DNA from 3 places in the Desulfomonile tiedjei DSM 6799 genome. Region 2 is predicted to be linked to each of the others. Evidence: riboswitches for the same ligand, from Rfam matches in the RefSeq annotation. Region 2 holds a riboswitch; each other region holds the start of a gene.
The links. Region 2 has a riboswitch for cobalamin ahead of cbiM (cobalt transporter CbiM). Riboswitches for the same ligand answer to the same signal wherever they lie in the genome.

Region 1 (5,161 bases), 360 kb from region 2:
TGGATTGACCAGAGTGTACCTGAGATTTCTATCTTTGATGAAGACACAGTCCTTGGCAGTCTCGAAAATGGCTCGGAAGCGCTCTTCACTTTCCTTCAGAGCTTCTTGCGTGCGTGCCCGTTCGGCAATTTCGCTTTTCAGCCTTTCATTGGCTTCGGCAAGTTCCGCTGTACGATCCAGAACCCGCTGCTCCAGCTCGTCGTTCGCCTTCTGCAATGCCTCCTCAGCTTTTTTCCGATCGGAAATGTCAACGATAATTGCTACCGACTGCACTCGATTATCAGGGTGTGGGATGCCGGCAATGGAAACGTCTCCCCAGAACATGGAACCATCCTTACGGAAATAACGTTTCTCGAGTCGGTATGAGTCCAATTCCCTACGAAAAAGCGACGCTGCCTTATCTCTGGAAACGTCGAAAAATTCAGGGACCGTTATATCCAGATGGGTCAATTCCAGAGCTTCACTCCTGCTGTATCCGAACATCCGTTCGAATGCGGGATTGACTTCAACGAATTTTCCCTGGTGATCGGTGGATGCAATGGCTTGTGCTGCTTTGTTATACAAAGCGCTGATGAGTGCATCCCTCTCTTTGAGAGCTTCCTGGGCTTTCTTTGCTTCCGTTATATCCGATATGATGCCTACGGCGGCTCCAATCTGGCGATCCAGACCTCGCACAGGGCTGACGCTCAGGTCGCCCCAGAAGGAAGTGCCGTCCTTGCGAACGTACAGTTTTTCCATGCGGTAAAAATCGAGATCTCCTCTGATCAGTGCAGTAAGTTTCTCTTCCGATATGGTGAGAAAATCGGGGTGAGTTACATCCAGGTGCGACATTCCAAGCGCTTCTTCGGCTGTGTACCCGAACATTCTCTCCCACGCCGGATTCACCTGGGCATAGTGACCCTTATCATCGGTAAGCACAATTGCCTGAGCAGCATTATCAAGAGTAGCTCGAAAGCGGGCTTCCAGCTCATGCAAAGCCTCTTCCAATCGGCTGGTGTGCGTGACATCCCGAGCAATGGTTACCTGAGCTTTTCTCCCATCCAGCCAATCTATATCAAGCTCTTGGACTGCAAATTTCCGGCCGGCTTTCGTGATCCGATATTCGGAATCACCTTCCAATGGGGGAACAAGTGACTCAGGTTTCTTCCACAGACTACCCGGCGCAGAAGACGAGTATTCGTGTGCGATGCTTTCCGATTCTGCCAAAATCTTTTCTGCCCGAGAATTTGCGAACAGAAGCTGCTTGTTTTCCGCATCAACTACCCACACGGCAGCGTCGAGATTTTCCAGGAGAAGTATGAAGGACGGGGAGACCGGATCGGAAAATTCTGATTTTGAGGCGAGTACTTTCATTTTCTTTCTTTTCAGTTGCGACAACGTATTGCAAAAGGGTGCGACTTTCGGAACCAATCAGCCGCTTTTTCAGTATATCGAAAAGTGCTATGGCTTCAAAGTGTCCATGATTTCATTTGAGATGAAGTTGAAGTGAAGTATAAACGGGGGAGGCACATCTTGTGCGCTGACTTAGAGTGTTTTCGCTTTGTTATTCAGGGGAATCCGCGAGAAGCGGGAAAAATAGGCCGACGATTTATCGCCGATTAAGGAAAAAACTCATGATTTTAGAGCTATGTAGGGACGGCTGACACACAAATTCGGCAATGAATTACCGGGCTATTGTCTTTAGTCCCTGAGGGACAAAGAACTGCAGCAAAATTAGCACCTATGATTGGGTGGGCGAACTGAAGCTTAAACGGCAAGAAGGGTGACGCAAATCGCTTCGTTTGAGCAAACGGATATGAGCCCAAGAGGTCTCCTCGTTATAGTACTTTACGCAGGACTACTTTATCCGGTCAATTTGAGGAGCGGCTCGGCATCCCGCCATGGCATTTTCTCATACGGATTTGCTTTCAAAGCAGTAAAATCCGGGGACCTTTTTATAAGAAAGGTCTCCAAATCCTTCAAAAAACTTTTAGCACTCACCCAATTCCGTAGTTTTTCTATGAAAAACCACGGAATTGGGTGAATATTAAAAGTTCTTGGGAAGGGACTGGGAAACACTTCTTACAAGAAGGGTTTCCCAGATCTTCTCTCTTTGAAAGCATATTGGTCTCAGGCCGTTCCCTGGAATTCCCTGAGTTGCTGGAGTTTCTCAAGTGCCTTTCCCGAAGCCAGAGCTTGCCTCGCCATATCCGTGCCTTGCCGATAGCTTTCTGCGTAGCCTGAGATGTACAGGGCAGCTCCGGCATTCATGCAGAAGAACAGGGCTTCGGGTTCGTCGTACGCCTGAGACAGCACATGAAGAATGGCTTTTGCATTGGCCTCGGCGGTCTTGCGACTGGCAATCTTCTCAAAGGGAATTGTTTTGATGCCGAAATCCTCAGGGGTGACTTCATAGGTCTCCACGCGACCGTCCTTCAGTTCGACCACCCTTGTGGGGCCACAGGGGGAGTATTCATCCATGCCGAGACCGACGTCCATGCCTTCGGCAGTGCCGAAGGGCGATACCGCTGCGGGCATACCGATTTCCTTAAGTACCGCGATGAGCTGGTCGCAGACGTGGGGTGCATACGCTCCGATGACTATGGCGTTGTTCTGCTCACACGGACGGGTGATCGGGCCGATAATGTTGAACGCGGACGTAAATCGCATGGACCTGATCAATCGTGCCCAACCTGACTTCAGAAATGCTTCTCCGGGCAGGTAGCAGATGCCGTACTTGTCGAGACAGTCCTGTGCCTGGGACAATGGAGCATTCAGATCGATGCCCAGGATTTCGAGAATGTCCGATGCTCCGGCAACTCCGGTGACCAGACGGGCTCCTTTCTTAGCTATGGGCAACCCGCAGGCTGAAGCAATGAAAGTGGCCGGAGTAGACCCGTTGACCGTCTTCAATGAATCAGAGCCGGTGCCCACGATATCGCAGATGACGCCGCTCCGGGTAGTGTAGACCTTGGCTGTGTCGTGGCGATCGAGCGCATCCCAGGCACCTCCCAGTTCCTCGATGGTGGGGCCGCGGGAAATGTGGGCCATGAGGAATGCCCCCTGTTGAAGTTCCGGTTGTTCATTAAGAATGATCTGTCGGTACGCTTCACGGGCTTCGTCTCGGCTGAGTGTACGTCCCAGAGCAACGGCCGACGTCAGCCGTCCGAATTCCCGCAATTGCAGTTCGGTCGCCATGGTGTCTCCTTTCACAGTAGTAAAACCGGCATGACGGCAAGGAATGGCAGGACTCTCGAAAGCCCCCACATCCCAGGTCATACGGACTTTCAGTCCAGATAGTTCTCGTTAAAGCCGAAGCACTGACCTGCGGAGCCAGGTCAGTGCAGTAAGCACATCTTGAATGCAAAATGGCATCATTCGATTCGAACCAAAATCTTGAGCGCCTGACCGTCAGCGATTCGAGGGAGATGGCCGGTCACTTCTTCAAGGGTGATCTCCCCTTCTACTAAAAGCTCGATGTCCCGATCATGCTGCCTGATAATGTCGAGTGCTTCATGAAACTGTGCTCGCGTGCAACCGTACGCTCCAGTGACACGAAGTTGTCGATAGTGGATTTCGTTGACAACGTCGGAAGTGATGGTGTCCTCATGAGGCAATCCGCTGAACAGGCAGAAGCTTCCTCCCGCGCGGGTCGAACGAAGTCCCGAGAAAAGGGTGTCCGTGGCAGCACAGACATTGATCGCAGCATCAAAACCCTTGGCGGAAGGTTGGGTGCCGGCTGGGATGCCGAGGCGATCCAAATAGACCTGGCTCTGTTCAAGCCTCGCCGGTTCTTTTTCCACGACGAAAGCCCGCGCGGAAAAAGACCGAGCTGCGAGTCCCATCAAAAGACCCACAGGCCCGGCCCCGAAGACCAGTATCCGATCACCGGGCCGGGTCTGGATTTGATGCAGCGCATTGAGACAACACGCCAACGGTTCGGCCAAGCAGGCGAGCCGCAATGAGACGCCGGCAGGTACGGGAATCAGCGATTCCTTCGGCACAACCATGGCCTGCGCGAGTCCGCCGTCCCGGTTGAACCCCATAATGTGGATGTCGGGACAGAGGTTTTCCGATCCCTGGATGCAGAAACTGCAACTACCGCAGGTCGCACCGGGCCAGACGACCACTTCACGCCCGGAGGTCAGATCGATTCCAGAGACCTCATGACCCAACACCCGCGGCAAGACGAGGTCTCGTTGGCCCTTCTGCCACATCTTGGCGTCCGTGCGGCATAGTGCGCAGTAACGCACGCGGACCACGGTTTCTTCAGGAGAGGGCTCGGGCAGTGTCACCTCATCGAGCCTCAGTTCACCCACCTGGTGAAGTCGAAGTGCTTTCACATCAGAACCTTTCTAAGCAGGCGCTTTGGTCTGTAAGGCGATTCGAGACGATAGGTTTCTCCTATAGCAGATGTCAGAATTATTGCCGATTGCGAAAAGAGCTCGAAAATCGGTAGGTGCCGTGCCTCCGTGCCGGCACATATCTCTGCATTTGTCGCTGTGAACCATCACAGAAAATAAAAAGCCCTGCCGCGTTTCAGCAGCAGGGCGTTCCTTTACCATCGGTTACCCTCGTCGGAGCGCTCGTCTTCCGGCTTCCGGGTCTCTCTCCACGTGCCCTTCCCATTCGGCTGAAGCCGGACAGTGGTTTTGCACGTTTCGTCTCCGGTTACGGCGGCGGGACCGCCACGGTTTTTACCGTGTTCCGTTGGCGCCTCGACGTATGTTCTTAAAGATTCTCAGAAGAAGGGTAAGGTGTCAAGAAAAAGGTGAGACCGGACTCGCGCTGACATCATTGATCAGCCATAAATAAGGCCTGTTCTCAGGACAAGTACATATAATGGGCACAGTAGTGATTCTGAGAAAGAAAAAGGATGTAGGACAAACGGCCAATAGCTTGGTTACGATTCATCTGTGGTGCCCCCGGCAAGGATCGAACTTGCGACCTGCGGATTAGGAATCCCTTTTTACTTACCTAGACACGAAAAGACACCTATCGACTAAACATCACAATAATGGCTTGACAAGAGGACTTTAAGGGATTAGATATGTGTCCCACATAGACACAAATGCACCGCAGATTCCGCATTCATGTTGACTCTCAGTTGACTAAAATTTGAAACACGAGAATGAGGACTGAAATATTGAAAACGACAAAAGACAATTCTCGGAGAAGAGCC
Region 2 (5,161 bases):
GCAGGTCAGTGGCACCCCCGTACCGAGACTGACAGCAGTTTTGGGTGCCACGGACCTGCCCTGCAGGTCCGTGCTTCCGCTTCAGTAAGAACTATCTTCATCGCAAGTCCGTATGAGACCGCGGTACGCAGGAACGGGAACCGGATTTCTGAGCCAAAGCAATCCCGAAAAAAGCAACGGTCCTCGTCCTTGGTAGTAAGGGCTTCCACTGGCGATTAGAAAGCCTTATCAGGCTTCCAGACCTTCCACACGTTTCCCACCAGTTCGGGGCCTGGTTTTAAGGTCGGCTTTCCCGGCTGCCAACCGGATGGGGTAGCCTCTCCTGACTGTCGCACGTGCTGAAATGCTTTTACCTGTCGGATCAGTTCAGAAACATTTCGTCCCACTGACGGGGTTAAGATTTCCATTGCCTGGATTGTTCCATCCGGGTCAATTATAAATCTTCCACGAATGTTGACCCCGGACTCCTGGTCATAAATCCCGTAAATCTTGCCGATCAGTCCTCCCGCATCTGACAGCATTGGAAATGGAACGCCGCCGGGGATCATCTTGGACAGCTCGGTTTCCTGCCATATCTTGTGCGAGAAACGACTATCAGTGCTGAGAGCCAGCACTTCGACGCCCAGTGACTTGAGTTCATCGTATTTCGCGGCAACTGCCGTGAGTTCCGTCGGTCAAACGAAGGTGAAATCCCCAGGATAGAAGCAGAGCGCCACCCATTTACCCTTAAGGTCGGACAGCTTGATGTTCTTGAACTGACCGTTGACAAACGCATTGGCCTCGAAGTCGGGCGCAGGTTTGCCGACCTTCGCAATAGGCTGCGTTGGTGTCATAGGAGTCTGAATCTGACCACCAGCCGACTCCTGCGCCATGGCGAGGATGGGACCTCGGGCGGGAGCAACGCACGAACTCGACACTTCTTCACTGGTCGCGGCGAAACCAGTGAGGGAAGTGACGACGATGAGCAGAAGAATGGCAACCATGAGCGGACTTATTAAGGATCGTTTCATCTGAACCCTCCTGTTTTGTGACATAATTTTGGTTTGTTAATAATTTCCCAAGACGGATCCGCATCCATTGCTGAATCACCGCATGAGTTCAATCACGTGGCTTAGTAACGATCTCTGTCAGGATACCCCCGATTAACTCCAATCGCAACCTCTGAACGTTGTCGCCGTCGACTGTCGCCACGGGGCAGGACTGTTGGACGTTGACGTCCGCAATCTTCAAGAATCGTAAAGGCTATCTTATGTGCATAGCTGCGAAGTGGTATGAGATATCTCATCTTCATGCGCCGTTGTCTCAAACCGGAACTTCGTTCAAGCAGTTTTACGCCGGAGAATTAGCTGGTAGGATTTCCGGTCTGACCTTCCGGATAAACTCCACACAGAATACAGTAAGAATGCCTTCAATTCCCGCAACCGGCAAATGAGCGAGAATCACCAAGGTGGCTGCAGAAGCAAAAGATTCACCTGTGGCTGTTAAACAGATTGCCACACACACAGCCGTGAGCAGGACTGAGCATGCTCCGCAGGCAAAAACGCACACACAGCGCACCAAAGTGAAATCCGAATGTAAGCAATTCCGGCAGAGTCCTCCGAGAAGGACAGCCGGAAACGCGACGTTAAAAGTGTTCACTCCCAGAACGGTGAGCCCTCCGAACTGAAATAGGACTGCCTGGAGAACAAGACCTACCAAAATGGCCGGAAAAGCGCTCCATCCCAGGAGAAGTCCGCAAATTCCATTGAGTATGAGATGAACGGAGGAAGGCCCCAGGGGGACATGAATGAGCGAAGCGACGAAAAAAACTGAGGCGAAGAGACCTAACGTGGGAAGCTGGTCGTAATCTATTTTCTTGAGTCCGACAGCCGTACCAACAGCAGTAAGCCCTGCTCCCGTGAGCAATACCGGTGCACTGAGAACTCCTTCGGAAATATGCATGATTAACTCCCTGAGAACGCACTGAGCGCAGGTTGTGGAGTGTGCTTTGAAAAAGCAAACCGCAGCGACACCCTTGATTGGACCGCACGGAATGCACGGCCAAAATCGAACATCGAATATTTTCCTTCGTTAGAACAACAAAACCCTCTCGCCCAGTGGGCTTGAGGGTCAATCGACGGTACACCCTCTCTCGCCCGCGCAAGAAACATAGGGCACGCGGAAATTCGGGTATTCTGGCTCCCGTTTCTTCCTACTCTCCGTGCCTTCCCGGAGAAAAAACGCTCCAGTGGCTCATTACGGATTTCGTCTACGGTTACAGCTGCGGGGCAGCGACGGCCTTTCACCGTCTTCCCCGAAGATCCGGTTTAGGACAATCTGTTGTTCAACCAGATCGGAGAATAGACGGACCGACCTCACCATGTCAAGGACTTCTCGGTTTGATAATATGAACTGCTCCTCATCCCACCAAACCGTAAGTTCGATTAGTTCGTTCTTCTTCTCAGAGAAGATGCAATTTGAGGATCATCGTAACGATTCAGTTACTCGGGGTAGAGAGAATCTTTTCTCGGATCACAGTCCTTCCAACTTTCCAAATCCCCCCAAACCCCCCTTTACTAAGGGGGGAATTTCGGGTTGCTTCTTTACCCCCCTTTTATAAAGGGGGGGGAGGGGGGATTTTCCCCACGTATAACTGAATGGATCCGGATCATCACACATTTTACTTGACACGAAAACGAACAAAGTGCTACGCCAATACTATAATCTTAGAAAATTGTACCTGATTGCATTGTAATAGGAGGACGGACCATGCGAGGGACGAGATGTCTCCTTCCAGTAGTACTTTTCGTGGGTTGTCTCTGTCTTTTTTCTAATCCCCCGGCAATGGCGTGGGAATTCGAGCTGGCGGGATCTTTTAACTGGACGTACGAGTGGTACAATCAGACCGGTCACAAAGGCTTTTTCGGGCAGTACAATGTGGATAACGGCGGAGCGACCAGAGCCGCCAATCTCAACTTCTGGAATGGCGGCCAGTTCGATACGAATATAACCACCTCGGCCGAGGCGAGGTGGTCTTACTTCAATGTGGGATTTCAACCGGTTATCAAGATCAACCCTGCGATAAAGATAACCGGTTTGTACCGATTAGGGACGTACGGCGACCCGTTTGCTTCCGATTATCACACTCAGGATGCCCCTGGCACGAAAAACGCTTTCAGTGAAGGACAGTGGACACTCTTCTGGGTGACAGCGCAGACACCGATCGGTGTATTCGGCATCGGGAAGAGGCCCTGGACCTTCGGAAATGCATTGCAGTACGATGGAGAGGACGCCGCGAGCACCGAATCCATATCGCTTACAGTTCCCTATGGGCCTTTGGATATCGGGATCGCTTTTTATCCGTACCGATTTGCAGGAAGCTCCAGCATTCGGGAGGTCGTTGAAAATCAGGTGTCCCTTGGAGACAATTTCAACCCATACACTATTGCAGTGTACCCCGGCCAGCCTAACGGCGTAAATCCGTACCGACAATATTTCAGTCGTGCTGACGGAAGCGGGAGTTTCTCCAAAGACTTCCTGGCATTTGTGATGTATAGCTGCGGGCCGCTAAGAGCCGGCATTCTCGGTTCTTATGGAGCATATCACATCGGTCCTGAAGCTCAGTTGATTGACCCTGCGGGGATTCCCGCTCAAACCACCTGGGCGGCTCAGGACACGGAACTCTCTCACGGCACCACCTTTCTCAAGTACAACAACGGCCGGTTCTTCTTCAATGCGGAGGCAGCGTGGTTATACTGGACGGATCGCTTTGGATCGGACCCCAACGGAGAGGTTACGCCGCCCCATACCCGGTATGCGGAGCAGTGGCGCTATATGGTTGAATTGGGGCTGATGGCGGGACCTGCCAAAGTGAGTCTCCTGCATGCCTGGACTCCAGGTCCGGACAGAAGAGCTGGCACCATTATCGGCAAACAGCCCGCCCTTTTTGTATGGCATGCCGAGTATGATCGGCAACTGGGAAACTTTGATGTGTTCAGGCCCTACAGTTATCTTTTCAGCTACAACTACGGCGGAGGACTGAACGCTTATAACCTTTCCGGAGACGGATACTTGAGAGATGCTTCGGTATTTGCAGCCAGAGCCGACTATGCCGTTGCATCCAACCTCAATGTCTTTGGAACCTTTTTCTACGCGAACAGGACGTCCAACGGGTATAGCTGGGGTTCACTGGGCCCCAATGCCGGTGTTGGTGATTTTGGGAACGTTCCTGACGGGAATGTGAGCTTCAATATTAACCGCTATCCGACTTCTCCCAACATCCCCGATACTGCTCTCGGATATGAGATCAATGCAGGATTGGATTGGAAGCTTTTGGAGGGGTGGACCGCAGGAGTCGTCTTGGGCTATTGGCAGCCCGGCAAGTGGTTCAATTACGCATGTGCGGATCGGTCCGTTCCCGGATGGCAAGCAGGGACCGCAGCCAACAATTTTGGAACCAATCCGAACAGAACGATCGATCCCATCATCGGCGGTGAACTCTCGCTGGTATTTGAATTCTAACGCGGCAGCCGCGCTTCGATTAAGCGACTTCTTTGCGGAGTATTATCATGAAAAAACTGTTGTTCATACTGCTGGTAATGGTCCCCCTGACGGTCGTAGCCGGTCAGGCGTACGGTAGTCATCTGCTTCAAAGTAGTTCACAGATAGGACATAGCATTACATCTGCAAACTTTTCCCATCGATATAGCGACGGCTCCGGGATTCTTTCCGGGAACGATGCAAAGGCGTCTGTTCGAGTGGCTCATAATGCTCCCGCAAGACCCTTCCCGGATATAAAAGGTGACGACAAGCCGGGCGAGGATCTTGATCTCAGAATTGTTGATTGGGACAAAGCGAAAACCGACAAGAAGCCCAAAGTGGCTCCGGCTGGAGAGAACGAGAAAGGAGATAACGGAGAGGAAAACGGGAACGGAGAAGAAAACGAAGAAGAAAACGGTCAGGACGAAAAAGATGACGGAGTTGGAGGCTGGGACAGACAGTGGGACTGTCCAAAGCTCGGCTGATACCAGCTCGTCTCGAATCGCTTAAGAAATCGGGGGAACACGCGTTGAAAGTGGTCCTCCGATTTTTTTTGTTTAGAGGGATGTGTGCATACAAGCCGGCAGAATCTATTTATGCCTCATATCAATGAGCGTTCAAAGAAGTAATCCCGCCATCACCG
Region 3 (5,161 bases), 860 kb from region 2:
CGGAACAGGTCGGGTCCGGGTAATGCACTATGGACCCTAATACTGAACTCGCGAGTCCTCTAAGCCATTCAGGAAATCCGAGAGGATTGATGTTTGCCGAGAAATCGATGATGCTATCCTGCGGGATTCCCGATTCCCGGGACAAAGCCAAGAGATTTCCGCCGTGTTTCCGTGATGTCATGTACACCGCCGATCATACGTTTGCCTGGGATACCGATGCTTCCTCAAATGTCGCCACTTCAGTGAGAATGCGGACCGCTGCGTCTACAAGCGTCATGGCGAGAGCCGCACCGGTTCCTTCACCCAGCCGCATATCCAAATTGAGAAGGGGCTTTGCTCCGAGATGATCGAGAGCTATGATATGCCCCTGCTCGACACTGCGATGTGCCGCTATCATGTAATCGCGCGACGCGGGACAGATGCTCGCTGCTATCAACGCTCCGGCTGTGGAGATAAATCCGTCGATAAGGACTGGTTTGCGCCTGGATGCAGCCCCGAGAATGAGTCCTGCGATTCCACCGATCTCAAATCCGCCTATTTTTGAGAGTACATCCCAGGGATCGCGGGGGTCGGGGTTGTTGACCTTGAGAATCTTCTTTATCACTTCGACTTTGTGAAGAAATTGATCGTCTTCGATTCCTGTGCCGCGACCCGTTACTTTCTCAGGCGGTTGGCCCGTGAAAGCGGCTACAATAGCGCTACTGGGGGTTGTGTTTCCGATACCCATGTCTCCGGTGCCGAAAAGACTGTAGGAAAAGCTCAACTCATGAGCTATCTCGATCCCCGCTCTTACCGCCAGTATTGCTTCCTCACGCGTCATTGCGGGCCCAACACCCATATTGTCCGTGCCCGGCCGGATGCGCCTTGAGACAAAATTCAGATGGCCTTCGACTCCTTCAATTTCTCCGGCCACGCCCATGTCCACCACGACTACATCTGCTTTTACAGTCCTGGCAAGCGCGTTGATTCCGGCTCCGCCGCGCAGAAAGTTGTGAACCATCTGAACCGTAACTTCTGCAGGGTATTTGCTCACGCCCTCCGCTGTAACGCCATGATCCCCCGCCATGGTCACAATGACCCGGTTATCGAATTTCGGGTTCATCGATCCGGTCATCCCGGCAAGATCCATGGCTAGGTCCATGAGTCTGCCCAATGCCCAGTGCGGCATGGTGAGCATGTCCAGCCTTTCCTTGGCTCTATTGCGAAAATATGTGTCAGCCGGTTCTATCCCGGCGATTGTCTGTTCGACCAAATTCATAAAGAAGTCCTTTCCTTAAGAGTCAGTGGTAATCCGCACGCAACGAGCATGACCTCATCGGCCTTTGTGGCAATTATCTGATTACAGCGTCCGACAAGATCCCTGTACAAGCGTCCCAGAGGGTTTTCGGGGACAATTCCCGATCCCACTTCATTGGTGACGAATACGACTGTTGCATTTGAAAGGGAACAGGCATCCAGCAATTCTCCCACTACCGAGATCAGCTCGTATTCGGTAAAGTCTTTTTCCTGCAATGAAGCTTGGTACATCAGATTGCTAATCCACAGGGTCAAGCAGTCGACAAGATAAACGGAATGCCTGGACTGAGCGAGAATTGGAGCGATTGCGACGGGTTCCTCAATAGTGTCCCATAATCTATCGCTTCTCTGCTCTCTGTGCTTTCTGACCCGCTCAGCCATTTCTGCGTCCTTCGGCTGACAGGTCGCAATGAAGCCACGAGATCCGGGAAGAGATTCGGCCAGATTCAAAGCGTAATCACTTTTTCCGCTTCGACTACCGCCTGTGATAAGAACGATCCTCGCCATTTGAGACCTATTTATTATGCTATTTTGAGGAACAATCCGGAAAAATTCAAGTAGCTTTCCAACATGAGTAAAAGGCTCAGTCGGAAAATTCTCCCTGACCGGAGTTCACATAAGCGTCTCAACATCCTGAATACAAAAACAAATATACGCTAAGCGCGTAGCGACAGGAAACCTGCCCGTGCCAGAGGCAGTGTGCGGAAGGAGAATCGATGGTCAGAAGCATAAAAAAATCCTCGGGTATGCCCGAGGATGCCGTTTTTCATCCTGCTGCCATGCTCTCGAACCGCGAAGAGCGTGACGCTATAGCTCCCATGGGCAGGTCTTCTGGCTTCCGGTTCGTTTTACTCGCCGCCCTTCCCATCAAGAATTGACAGTGGTATTGCGGCTTTCATCCCCGGTTACAGCGGCGGGTCCGCAACGGATTTGCACCGTTTTCCCTAAAATCCTGATTTTTAGGATAGCCCAATTACTGAACCTTAACTAGTAGGATAACGGTCGAAGGCTACAACAGTCAAGGAAAAAAATCCGGGAAACTGTGTCGACACCCCGATCCTGACCCGAAAAAGTCGCTGGAAGCGCGACCGAACGTAGCCGTGGGCGCAACCGTTTGCTACAGCATGTCGCGCAATGAAGTTTTTCCGTGCACTCCAATCTTTATAGCGATTGCCAAAAATTTTGACGTTTATCCCATGCTCCAACACAAGATACTGGTGGGAACCGGCGTCCCTGTCGGTCCATTATATCGATATCATTGATCATATTAAAGATGTGCCGGCACGGAGGCACGGCACCCACCAACATTCTTATTTCAATCGGATACCACTTTTGGCAATTCTTTATACGTTGTCATCGATCCTCGGAATGAGCCTGATCGGGATTTCCGCAGTGAAACGGCAACAGGGAAGATCAGACATTGTCGCACTTTGAGATGGAGAACATCAGGCCTCATGATTTTGACTTCTTGATTTTTTTCTGCTGTTGGTTTAAATTTGATGCTCACCCATCGTTTTTCCAGCAGATACTTAGATCCAGGAGACTTCACTCATGGCAGATTTCGAGCCCACTATAGTAGCATTTTGTTGTCATTATTGTGCGTACGGCGCGGCGGATCTCGCCGGCAGCATGAGACTTGAATATCCTACCAATATACGAGTTATCCGACTGCCTTGCACAGGAAAGATTACGCCGGTTTTCCTGCTCCGGGCTTTCGAGAAAGGCGCTGACGGCGTATACGTTGCCGGCTGTCTTGAAGGTGATTGTCACTTCATCCAAGGAAACCTGGTGGCCAAACCTCGCGTGAATTATACGAAGAAATTGATCCAGGAAGCCGGTCTCGAGCCGGAACGCCTGGAGATGTTCAACATGAGCGCCGCCATGGGCCCGAAATTCGCCGAAGTCGCTCGTGAGTTCACGGAACGCATCCGCAATTTGGGTCCCAGTCCACTTAACAAAAAGCATAAGAATACGGTAAAAGCGGCTTAAAACAGGCAAAGTCCCTTTGGAGGCGAAAAATGGTCATAGGCGAACGGAAACCCTTCGATGAAATCATGCGTATGATAGAAGGGAACAAGAAAATCATGGTACTGGGATGCGGTGGCTGCGTAACAGTATGCCTTACGGGCGGTCACGATGCAGTACGCGTTCTGTCCAGCCAACTCAGAATAGCACGCGAAAAAGAAGAAAAACCGCTCGAAATTATCGAACATACTATAGAACGACAATGCGATCCCGAGTACATCGAGCAAGTGGAGAGCATGGTTCCTCAAGTGGAAGCAGTTGTCTCCATGGCATGTGGCGCAGGCGTGCAGTTCATGGCGGAAAAATATATGGGAATTCCGGTGTACCCTGCTCTGAATACCGGATTCGTGGGCGGTTCCAAGAAAGAAGGATACTACGTCGAACGCTGCCAGACCTGTGGTGAGTGTAAACTGGCGTACACCGGCGGAATCTGTCCCATAGCCCGTTGCTCGAAAAGCCTTCTGAACGGTCCGTGTGGAGGCTCCACGAAGGGCAAGTGCGAGATCGACCCCGATGTGGATTGCGCCTGGCAACTGATAATCGATCGGCTGAAATCTCTCAATCTCATGGATAGATATGAACAGATCATGCCGTCAAACGACTGGAGATCCAATAGGGACGGAGGTCCCCGCAAGATGATCAGGGAGGACTTTCAACGATGAGCGTCGAGTGTAAAACAAACAGCAAACTCGAGAAGATTCTCAGGTCCGGCCAGTTCGCGGTAACCGGCGAATGCGGCCCACCTCGCGGCGCCGATCCGGAAGTCATCCGAAAAAAATGCCAGCTCCTGAAGAATAATGCAGATGCTTTCAATATTACCGATAACCAGACTTCAGTGGTGAGAATGTCCTCAATCGCTTCCGCTGTGATCATGATGCAGGAAGGGATGGAGCCGGTCATGCAGATGGTATGCAGAGACCGGAACCGAATCGCCATGCAGAGTGACATTCTCGGTGGCGCTGCTCTGGGTATCAACAACATGCTCTGCTTGTCCGGAGACCACCAGAAATTCGGAGATCATCCCTCAGCGAAGAACGTGTTCGATCTGGATTCGATTCAACTGATTCAAACAGTCCGCGGCATGAGAGACAACGGGAAATTCCTCGGTGGCGATGAAATCAAGGGTGTTCCCAAATTGTTCATTGGAGCTGCGGAAAACCCCTTTGCGGACCCCTTCGAGATTCGGGTGCCGCGTCTGGCCAAGAAGGTGGCGGCCGGAGTGGAGTTCATCCAGACGCAGTGTATTTTCAATGTGAAGAAATTCGGGGAATGGATGAAAGGCGTCGTAGATCGGGGTCTTCATGAACAGGTGTTCGTCCTCGGTGGCGTCACTCCGTTCAAATCATTCGGCATGGCAAGATACATGGCCAATAACGTGCCTGGAATGGACGTCCCTGATGAACTCCTGAAAAGGATGAAAGATACGCCAAAAGAAAAACAGGCCGAAGAAGGCATCACCATAGCCGTAGAGACCATTCAACAGCTCCGTGAGATGAAAGGCATAGCCGGAGTCCACATCATGGCTATCGAATGGGAAGAAAAGGTCGGAGAAATCGCACAAAAAGCGGGACTTCTCCCTCGACCTGTCGTCTGATCTCCTACAAAGAAGCAAAATCGGGGAAACTCTTCTTACAAGAAGGGTTTTCCCGTTTTTTTTGATAAATGTATTATGCTTCCGATTTATACGTGATCTCGGCATTGCGGGCTCAGCCCTTGTAGGGGCGTGCCACGATTTCTTATACATTCGAGATTCTTGAGACACGTTCTCCCCTCCCGGTCCATCATGCCGATATCATTGATCATACGAAAAATAATCCGGCACGGAGGCACGGCACCCACC

Region 1: it holds a riboswitch for cobalamin, as region 2 does, so the genes downstream of both, DESTI_RS04945 (alcohol dehydrogenase catalytic domain-containing protein) here and cbiM (cobalt transporter CbiM) in region 2, are expected to answer to the same signal.
Region 3: it holds a riboswitch for cobalamin, as region 2 does, so the genes downstream of both, cobU (bifunctional adenosylcobinamide kinase/adenosylcobinamide-phosphate guanylyltransferase) here and cbiM (cobalt transporter CbiM) in region 2, are expected to answer to the same signal.

What each region holds. Positions count from the first base shown of each region.
Region 1 covers NC_018025.1:1,163,535-1,168,695, forward strand. Annotated here, with positions in the region: gene DESTI_RS28455 (PAS domain S-box protein) at 1-1,353, opposite strand, end outside; gene trpD (anthranilate phosphoribosyltransferase) at 2,110-3,177, opposite strand; gene DESTI_RS04945 (alcohol dehydrogenase catalytic domain-containing protein) at 3,354-4,322, opposite strand; cobalamin riboswitch at 4,546-4,737, opposite strand.
Region 2 covers NC_018025.1:804,113-809,273, forward strand. Annotated here, with positions in the region: gene DESTI_RS03485 (hypothetical protein) at 1-88, shown strand, start outside; gene prxU (thioredoxin-dependent peroxiredoxin) at 216-872, opposite strand; gene cbiM (cobalt transporter CbiM) at 1,330-1,941, opposite strand; cobalamin riboswitch at 2,168-2,295, opposite strand; gene DESTI_RS03505 (hypothetical protein) at 2,749-4,500, shown strand; gene DESTI_RS03510 (hypothetical protein) at 4,548-5,003, shown strand.
Region 3 covers NC_018025.1:6,445,647-6,450,807, reverse strand. Annotated here, with positions in the region: gene DESTI_RS27770 (cobyric acid synthase) at 1-181, opposite strand, end outside; gene cobT (nicotinate-nucleotide--dimethylbenzimidazole phosphoribosyltransferase) at 194-1,258, opposite strand; gene cobU (bifunctional adenosylcobinamide kinase/adenosylcobinamide-phosphate guanylyltransferase) at 1,255-1,803, opposite strand; cobalamin riboswitch at 2,101-2,282, opposite strand; gene DESTI_RS27750 (hydrogenase iron-sulfur subunit) at 2,848-3,285, shown strand; gene DESTI_RS27745 (methylenetetrahydrofolate reductase C-terminal domain-containing protein) at 3,315-3,983, shown strand; gene DESTI_RS27740 (methylenetetrahydrofolate reductase) at 3,980-4,915, shown strand.